DNA from 2 places in the Sutterella megalosphaeroides genome. Region 2 is predicted to be linked to the other one. Evidence: predicted binding sites of a transcription regulator. Region 2 holds the regulator's gene; the other holds the start of a gene.
What was found. Region 2 encodes sigma-54, which starts transcription at its own class of promoters, with help from an activator protein. Its sites were predicted from a motif close to TGGCANGNAANCTGCTTT; they were not measured.

Region 1 (4,354 bases), 490 kb from region 2:
CGTGCGAAGGAAAGATGAAAAACGGGGCGACGCTCGGTCGGCGCCGCCCCGGCGGTCGGTGCCCGGAGCTCGCCCGCTTGCAAGCGGACGCCCCGGGGCCGAAACCCGTTCGGATCGTTCCGGTCCTTGTCGAACGAGAACGATCAGAGCGAGTAGTAGAGGTCGAAGTCGAGCGGCGTCACGGCCATCTGCGCGCGGAGCACTTCCTTGCGCTTCACGGCGATGTAGGCGTCGATCATGTCGTTCGAGAAGACGCCGCCGCGCGTCAGGAACTCGCGGTCCTTGTCGAGAGCATCAAGCGCCGCGTCGAGCGACGGAGCAACGGTCGGGATCTTGGCGTTTTCTTCGGGCGGCAGATCGTAGAGATTCTTGTCCGCGGCTTCGCCCGGATGAATCTTGTTTTCGATGCCGTCGAGACCTGCCATGAGGAGGGCCGAGAAGCCGAGGTAGGGGTTGCAGAGCGGATCGGGGAAACGCACTTCGATGCGACGGGCCTTCGGGCTCGTCACGTGCGGAATGCGGATCGAAGCCGAACGGTTGCGCGCCGAGTAGGCGAGCTTCACCGGAGCTTCGAAGCCCGGAACGAGACGCTTGTAGGAGTTGACGCCCGGGTTCGTGATGGCGTTCAAAGCGCGGGCGTGCTTGATGATGCCGCCGATGTAGTAGAGGGCGAGTTCGGAGAGGCCCGCGTAGCCGTTCCCGGAGAAAAGGTTCGTGCCGTCCTTCCAGATCGACTGGTGGACGTGCATGCCGGAGCCGTTGTCGCCTTCGATGGGCTTGGGCATGAAGGTCGCGGTCTTGCCGAAGGCGGCCGCCACGTTCCAGATCGTGTACTTCGTGATCTGCGTCCAGTCGGCGCGTTCGACGAGGGTGCTGAACTTCGTGCCGATTTCGCACTGGCCGGCGCCGCCCACTTCGTGGTGGTGGATTTCTACCGGAACGCCCTGCTGCTCGATGAGGGTGCACATTTCCGAGCGGATGTCGGCGAGCGAATCCACCGGCGTCACGGGGAAGTAGCCGCCCTTCATGCGGTTGCGGTGACCGAGGTTGCCGCCTTCGAGGTCAAGACCCGTCGACCAGGGGCCTTCTTCGCTCTCGATACGGTAGAAGCTCTTGCCGGGCGTATGGTCCCAGGCGACGGAGTCGAAGATGAAAAATTCGGGTTCGGGACCGAAGTAAGCCGTGTCGCCGATGCCGGTCGACTTCAGATAGGCTTCGGCGCGGCGGGCGGTCGAACGGGGATCGCGCTCGTAGCCTTTGCCGGTCGTGGGCTCCAGAACGTCGCACGTGAGGATGAGCGTGTTGGCTTCGCGGAACGGATCCATGCGCGCCGTGGCGGGATCGGGCTGCAGAAGCATGTCGGAGGCTTCGATGCCGCGCCAGCCGGTAAAGGACGAGCCGTCGAAGGGCTGACCGAGATCGAACGTGTCTTCGTCGATGCGCTCGGCGGGCACCGTGAGGTGCATTTCCTTGCCGAGGATGTCCGTAAAGCGCAGATCCACGAACTTCACGTCGTTGTCTTTGATCATCTGTAGCACGTCGGAACTGGACGTCATGGTGTTCTCCGTTGAATCAGGAAAGAGGGGAGCTTCGCGAAGCGGGCGAAGCGAACCGCCGAAAAAAGAAATCGGACCGCAAGGCGTCGAACCGCTCGCCGTCTCTCGGTGCGTACCTTTATACGCAGCAAGATTCGTGCCAAACCGAAAAACCGGTGAAGGACGACGAAAAAACCGAAGGCGAACGCCCGAGGGGCGCCCGGACCGACCGACGCGCGCCGCTTGCGGCCCGAAGCTCCCCGAAGGGCCTCGCGGGACCGCACGGCAACGTGCGCCGAAGATTGCGCTCATTATGCCCGCTTTCGGGCGCAGTCGCACCATATCGGTGCGAAACGAGGCGCCCGTTTTGTGCATGCTTGGTGCGCGGGCGGTGCGTGCGGGAACGAGCCTCGGGGCGGTTGGCGTGTACCCGACTGCCCTTTCGGGCCGGACACGGACTCGGGCATCGTCCGGGGGACTTTGCCGACGGAGGCGAACGAAAGTGGGAAGAACGGTTGTGCGAACGCGCGAAAGCAGTGCGTCGAGTCCTTCGGCGAAGGATCGACGCACCGTTTTGGGAGGTTGACGTGCGGGAAAGGTCTCAGCGCCCGTTGAATTCGGCGAGCGCCTCGGGAAGGAACGCTTCCTGAAGGTCCGAGAGGAAAAGAAGGCCCTTTTCCGTGGGCGCGATACGCGCGGGGTCGGCAACCAACAGGCCGCTTGCGCGCAACTCTTCGAGTTTGAGCTCGATCACGAAGAGCGGCACCCCCGTGCGCGCTTCGAAGAGTTCCGCGGGGACGCCCTCTGCGAGGCGCAGGGCGTTCAGCATGAATTCGAAGGGGCGTGCTTCGGACTCGACCTCAAAGGCCGTTTCCGCCCCCGACCCGCACGACTCGATTGCCGCGAGGTACTTGGCAGGCGACGCAAAGCGCGCTTCGCGCCGCACCGAAAAAGTGCCGTCCGGATTCGCGAGCGTCACCTTGCCGTGCGCTCCCGCACCCGCCGCGACGTAGTCGCCGTAGGTCCAGTAATTGAGGTTGTGGCGGCAGCGGCGGCCTTCCTTTGCATAGCCCGACACTTCGTAGCGGCGAAAACCCGCGTCGGCAAGCACCCGCTCGACGAGTTCGCCCATGTCGGCCGCAAGATCCTCGTCGGGAAGATCCGACGGGGGGCGCTTTGCGAAGGCCGTCCCCTCTTCGATCGTGAGCTGATAGAAGGAGAGGTGCGTCGCGGCCGAGTCCGCCGCTTCCCGCGCTTCGCCGCGCAGCATCTCGAGCGTCTCGCCCGGAAGCGCGAACATCACGTCGAGATTGAAATTCTCGAAGACGCGCGCCGCCGCGGCGACGGCGCGCCGGGCTCCCGCCGCATCGTGAATGCGCCCGAGGCGCTTCAGGCGCTCGTCCGAGAAACTCTGAATCCCGAGCGAGAGTCGATTGACGCCCGCCGCGCGAAAGCGCTCGAACTTCGCCTCGTCGGCCGTGCCGGGGTTGGCTTCGAGCGTGATTTCGGCATTCTCGGTGACGGGCCAGATCGAGCGCACGCCCGTAAGAAGCCGCTCCAGGGCTTCTCCCGACATGAGGCTCGGAGTGCCTCCCCCGAGAAAGATCGTTTCGATGGGGCGGCGCTTGGCGGCCTCGGGCCAGGCGGCAAGATCGACGAGCATCGCCTCGACGTAACGCATCTCGTCAAGGCCCGCAGGCGCCCGGTGCGAATTGAAGTCGCAGTACGGGCACTTGCGCACGCACCAGGGCCAGTGGAGGTACAAGGACATGGGCGGAAGGCTCGGAGCTTTCGCCCCGTGCGCCTTGCGGCGCGCGTCGAGCGTCGTCATCACATCCACCGCGCGCGCATGAGTTCGGCCATGGCTGCAAGCGCCCGGGCGCGATGGCTCACGCGGTTTTTCTCTTCGGCCGTGAGTTCCGCGGCGGTCTTACCGAATTCGGGCACGTAAAAGTGCGGGTCGTAGCCGAAGCCCCCGTCGCCCGCGGCCTCGTCGACGATTTCGCCCTGCCAGACGCCTTCGGCAACGAGCGGCTCGGGGTCCTCGGGGTGGCGCACCGCCACCAGAAGGCACGTGTAGTGCGCGCGGCGCGTGGCGGCGCCTTGGAGCTTCTCAACGAGCAGGCGGTTGTTGGCCGCATCGTCGTGCCCGCCCGCAAAGCGCGCGGAATGCACGCCCGGACACCCGCCGAGGGCGTCCGCGCAAATGCCCGAGTCGTCCGCCATGGCGGGCAAACCCGTTTCGCGCGCGGCGTGGCGGGCTTTCGCAAGCGCGTTTTCGAGGAACGTGCCGAAGGGCTCGTCCGCCGAACCGACGCCGAGCTCGCCCTGCGGGACGATGCGGATGCCGAGTTCGCCGAACATCGCCTGGAATTCGCGGACCTTGCCCGCGTTGTTCGAGGCGAGCACGAGGGTTTTCGTCGTATCGGGAGTCGTCATGAGTGTTCTTCCAAAGCAAAAACGGATGGATTCGCGTATCAGAGAGGAGCGGCGAGCGCTTCGCGCTGCAGGCGCGCAAGCTCCAAGTTGCCGCGCTTCGCGAGCGCCAAAAGCGCGGCGAGCTCTTCTTCGGAAAAGGGGACGCCCTCGGCCGTCCCCTGAATTTCGACGAACTTCCCTTCGCTCGTCATGACGACGTTCATGTCCGTGTCGCTCGAGCTGTCTTCGACGTAATTGAGGTCGAGCACGGGGCGGCCGTTCGAGACGCCCACCGAGACGGCGCTCACCTGCGCGAGAATCGGGTCTTCGGTGATATCACCCTTTTCGAGCATCCCCGTCACCGCGTCGCGCAACGCCACCCAGGCGCCCGTGATCGAGGC
Region 2 (4,354 bases):
GGGCAAAAGTCCCGTGGTGTCGAGGACGCAGGCATGCGCGCATACGGGTTCGAGGAGCGCGCGTTCGCGCTCGATCGCTTCCTGGAGCGTCACTTCTTCGGAGTGCGCCCGTGCGTGCGTCGAGAGCGGGTGCCGACGGCGCGTTTCCGAGAAGCGGCGCGTGATTTCCGGGGTGGATGCCGTGAGGTAGAGAATCCGCACGTCGAACCCTTCGGCACGCAGCGTTTTGAGCGACTCGAGCGTGTTGTCGAACGTGGCGTGCGAGCGCGCGTCGATCGCCACCGCGGCCATTTTCGTCTCCGACCGAGCCAGAGTACGCGCCACGGGAAGCAGAAATTCCGCCGGGAGATTGTCGATGCAGTAGTAGCCGCAGTCTTCGAGCTGCCGGATGGCGATGGACTTGCCGCCGCCCGAAAGGCCGGTAACGAGAACAAGTTTCATGAATTTCCGGCGCGCGACGCTCGGGCCCGTCGCCCGAGGGGCGCGCCCCTCCTCTCAATCGATCAATCGGTCAATCGTCGGTGCGGGGCGTTTCGTCGTCCTCGGCGAGGGCTTCGGCCGCTTCCGCGGAGGCGTGCAGGTCGGCGGGCGGCTCCCACGCGTGGAGGAGTTCGCACACGGCCACTTCGTCCGCCGCGTCGAGAAGCGCCTGACGCATCGGTTTCTGGGAAAGAAGGCACGCGATTTCGCGCAGCATGCCGAGGTAGTCCTTTTCGTCGTTTTCGGGGACGAGCAGGCAGAAAAAGAGTCGGACGCCGCGGCCGTCGGGGCTGTCGAGGCTGACGGGCTCGGCCGTTCTCAGAAAGACGAGCGCGGGCTCTTCAAGCTCGTGCAGTCGACCGTGGGGCAACGCGCAGCCCGCTCCCACGCAGGTCGAGCCGAGACGTTCGCGGGCGATGAGGGCGTCGAAGACTTCCGAGTGCGAAATGCCGTAGGCCACTTCGAAAAGCGCGCTGGCTTCTTCGAAGAGTCGTTTTCGACTGGCGGCCGAAACGTCGAGACGGACGGTTTGAAGGGTGATGTAGGAAGAAAAACGGTTCATGGGACGGTGATGCGCGGCTTTGCAACGCGGCTGCGCGGATGGTCTGAGGGGGCGACGTCCTCCCGTCGGACGACGCTTCTGAAGTCTAGCGGGATTGCTGCGAAAACGCAGGCCTTGCGTGGGGCGAGGCGGTTACTCGGACGCTTTGCGGCGCCGCAGACGCGTGGAGGGAATGCCCGCCTTTTCCCGGTATTTCGCAATCGTGCGGCGGGAGACGACGTAACCGCGCCCGGTAAGTTGCTCGGCGATGTCCCGGTCGGCCAGGGGGCTCGCGGGATCTTCGGCGGCCACGAGCGCGCGGATTTCGTCGAGGATGCGCGCGCCCGAGAGACCTTCGTCGCCGTCCGGGGCGTCCGACGTCGCGGCGACCGCGTTCGAGAAGAGGGCCTTGAGTTCGAGCGTGCCCGAGGGGCCCTGGAGGTACTTCCCCGAGGTTGTTCGCGAGACGGTGGATTCGGAGAGTTCGAGCGCCTCGGCGGCGTCCTTTTGACGCAGCGGCCGAAGAGCGGCGGGCCCCTCGTCGAAAAACGCCTGTTGGTGTTCGACGAGAAATTCCGCGATGCGCAAAAGTGTGTTCGTCCGTGCGTCGACGGCCTGAAGGAAGCGTCGCGCTTCCTCGAGGTAGGGCTTGAGCTCGGTACTCTCGACGGCCCGGCGTTCGTGGGCGAGGTCCGAGAGTCGAACGTTCGGTCGGGCGCTCGGGTTGACGAACGCGCGCCAGCGACCGTTCGCGCGTCTTACGACGAGGTCGGGCAGCACGTATCGGGTCGCCTCGGCATCGAACGCGATCGGCCGGGGGTTGAGTTCCCGCAGGAGGCCGAGCGCCTCTTCGAGAAGCTCGGCGTCGTTCGCGGCGCATTTGAGAAGCGTCTTGCGATCGGCGCGCGCCAGGTCGCCGAGGTGCTCCCGCAGGAGCGTGACGAGAAGACGGGCCGCGGGCTCGTCGACGTCGCCCGCTTCCGTTCGGCGGCGCACCTGTTCCACGAGCCCTTCGGTGAGCGACGGCTGTGCGATGCCGGCGGGCTCCAACCCCTGCAACGCGACGAGCGCCCGCTTCCATTCGGCGGGCGAGGCGTCGACGACGGCTCGGTACTCTTCGGCCGCTTCGTTGAGCGGCACCGTAAGGAGCCCGCTCTCGTCGAGCTCTTCGACGAGACAGCGAATGCAGGAGCGCTCCTTCTCGCTCAGGTCGAGTTCGAGCGCATCGTTCAACAGTGCGGCGCGCACCGATTCGGGAGCGACGAGCCCCTCGAGGGGATCCGCTCCCTCGTACGCCGCGCCCGCGCCCCACGTTGAGTACATGCCTTCGAGGGGCGCTCCTTCGGGGAGATCCCCCTCGGGGACGTCGCAGGAGGGCTCCTCCGTGCGTACGGACGCTTCCGGGGCGGCGTTCTCGGTTTCGAGGAACGGATTTTGCGCAACGAGCAGGTCCGCTTCCGCCATGAGTTCGACCGACGTCATCTGAAGAAGTTTCAGCGACGCCTGTTGCGCGACGGAGAGCGCGGTCGAGAGTTGTTGCGATTGACGAACCTCAAGCAAAGCGGACATGGCGGGACAAGATCACATCTGGAAATTGTCGCCGAGGTAGAACGCACGCACGTCGGGGTTGCTGATGATGTCGCCCGGCGACCCCGAGGCGAGCACCCGCCCTTCGTTGATGATGTACGCGTGGTCGCAGATGGCGAGCGTTTCGCGCACGTTGTGGTCCGTAATGAGCACGCCGATGTTGCGGTCGCGCAGGAAACGGACGATGCGCTGAATTTCGATGACGGCGATGGGGTCCACGCCCGCAAACGGCTCGTCGAGCAGAATGAAGCGGGGATTGGCCGCGAGCGCCCGCGCGATTTCGGTACGGCGTCGTTCGCCCCCGGAAAGCGAGAGCGCCATGCTCGTGCGGATGTGCTGGATCTGCAGTTCGTCGAGGAGCTGCTCGAGGCGCTCTTCGATGACGGCGCTCTTCAGGGGCGCGCCGTTTTCGTCGGTTTGCAACTCCAGAATGGCGCGGATGTTGTCTTCGACCGTGAGCTTGCGGAAAACGCTCGCTTCCTGCGGCAGGTACGAGAGCCCCATGCGGGCGCGGCGGTAGATCGGCAGGTGCGCGATCGAATTGCCGTCGAGATCGATCGACCCCGAATCGGCCACGACGAGCCCCACGACCATGTAGAAGGTCGTGGTCTTGCCCGCGCCGTTCGGACCGAGCAGCCCGACGACTTCGCCCGATTTGACGGAGAGATCGACCCCTTTGACCACTTGGCGCGAGCCGTAATGTTTTTTGAGCCCCTTGGCTTCAAGCGTATGGACGTGTTCGTGCAGGTGACCCTGCTGAAGGTTGGAGTTCACGGCAAGTCGTTCCTCGTGGGGCGATCAGGGCTGTTCGGGTTGGACGGTGAGTTTCGTCGAATTCTTGAGTTGCGCGGAGGGGCGATCGGCCTCGGCGTTCGAGTCCTTCGTGCGCGGAGCGATGACGGTGCTCACGCGCTGGCGCTTGCCGCCGACGACGCCGCCCTCGACGGTGGAGCGGGCGTTGCGAAGGTCGTAGACGATTTTTTCGCCGCGGGTGAGATCCTTTTCGACGCCGCTTTCCGTGCGGGAGAGCTTGGCCTTTCCGGTGAGCGTGATCGTGTCGCGTTCTTCGTCGTAGACGATGGTCGCGGCTTCGGCATGGACCCATTCGTCGGGACCGACCGAACCCTTCGGATCGCGCTGCTGGCGGAACTTTGCGGGTCCGCCCGTGATCGTGGCCTGACGGTAGCCCTTCGGCGTCAGACGCAGCTCGAGGTTGGCGCCCTGCAGGTGCATCGATCCCTGCGAAACGACGACGTTGCCGGAATAGACGGCCGTCTGTTTGACTTCGTCGCCGTTGAAGCGGTCGGCCGTAACTTCAATCGGTTGTTCGCGGTCGCTCGAGAGCGCAAAGGCCGGAGCGACGACCAGAGCGCAGAGCGAGGCACAGAGAATGGAGCGCATGATCAGGGACGGAGTTCCGTAGGTTGCTGGAAGTTTTGCGGGTGCAGGACCGTGCGAACGCGGTCGCGCAATTCGAGCGTGTGTCCGACGTTATCGTACACCATGCCCTTGGCGGACTCGGTCGTATCGTTCCCGCGGCGCATGAAGACAGGAAGTACGGATTCGAATCGGTACGTGTCGAGGTACCCCTTCAGGGCTTCCGTTTGCAAAAAGAGGTCGGGCTCTTGGGGACCGGCCGCGCGCGTGAGCGTCACGGCACCCGACAAGTCGACCGTCTCCAGGCCGTCGTCGCTCCAGGCTTCGCGCGCCGAAAGCGCGAGTTGCAGCTTCGACGGATCGAGCGTG

Region 1: a site for sigma-54 is predicted at 1,681-1,698, ahead of glnA (type I glutamate--ammonia ligase). Genes of this name have one in related genera too.

The regions. Positions count from the first base shown of each region.
Region 1 covers NZ_AP018786.1:586,423-590,776, reverse strand. The annotation lists gene glnA (type I glutamate--ammonia ligase) at 144-1,556, opposite strand; gene hemW (radical SAM family heme chaperone HemW) at 2,137-3,366, opposite strand; gene rdgB (RdgB/HAM1 family non-canonical purine NTP pyrophosphatase) at 3,366-3,974, opposite strand; gene rph (ribonuclease PH) at 4,013-4,354, opposite strand, start outside.
Region 2 covers NZ_AP018786.1:100,940-105,293, reverse strand. The annotation lists gene rapZ (RNase adapter RapZ) at 1-441, opposite strand, end outside; gene S6FBBBH3_RS00490 (PTS sugar transporter subunit IIA) at 512-1,042, opposite strand; gene rpoN (RNA polymerase factor sigma-54) at 1,175-2,590, opposite strand; gene lptB (LPS export ABC transporter ATP-binding protein) at 2,603-3,382, opposite strand; gene lptA (lipopolysaccharide transport periplasmic protein LptA) at 3,407-4,009, opposite strand; gene lptC (LPS export ABC transporter periplasmic protein LptC) at 4,012-4,354, opposite strand, start outside.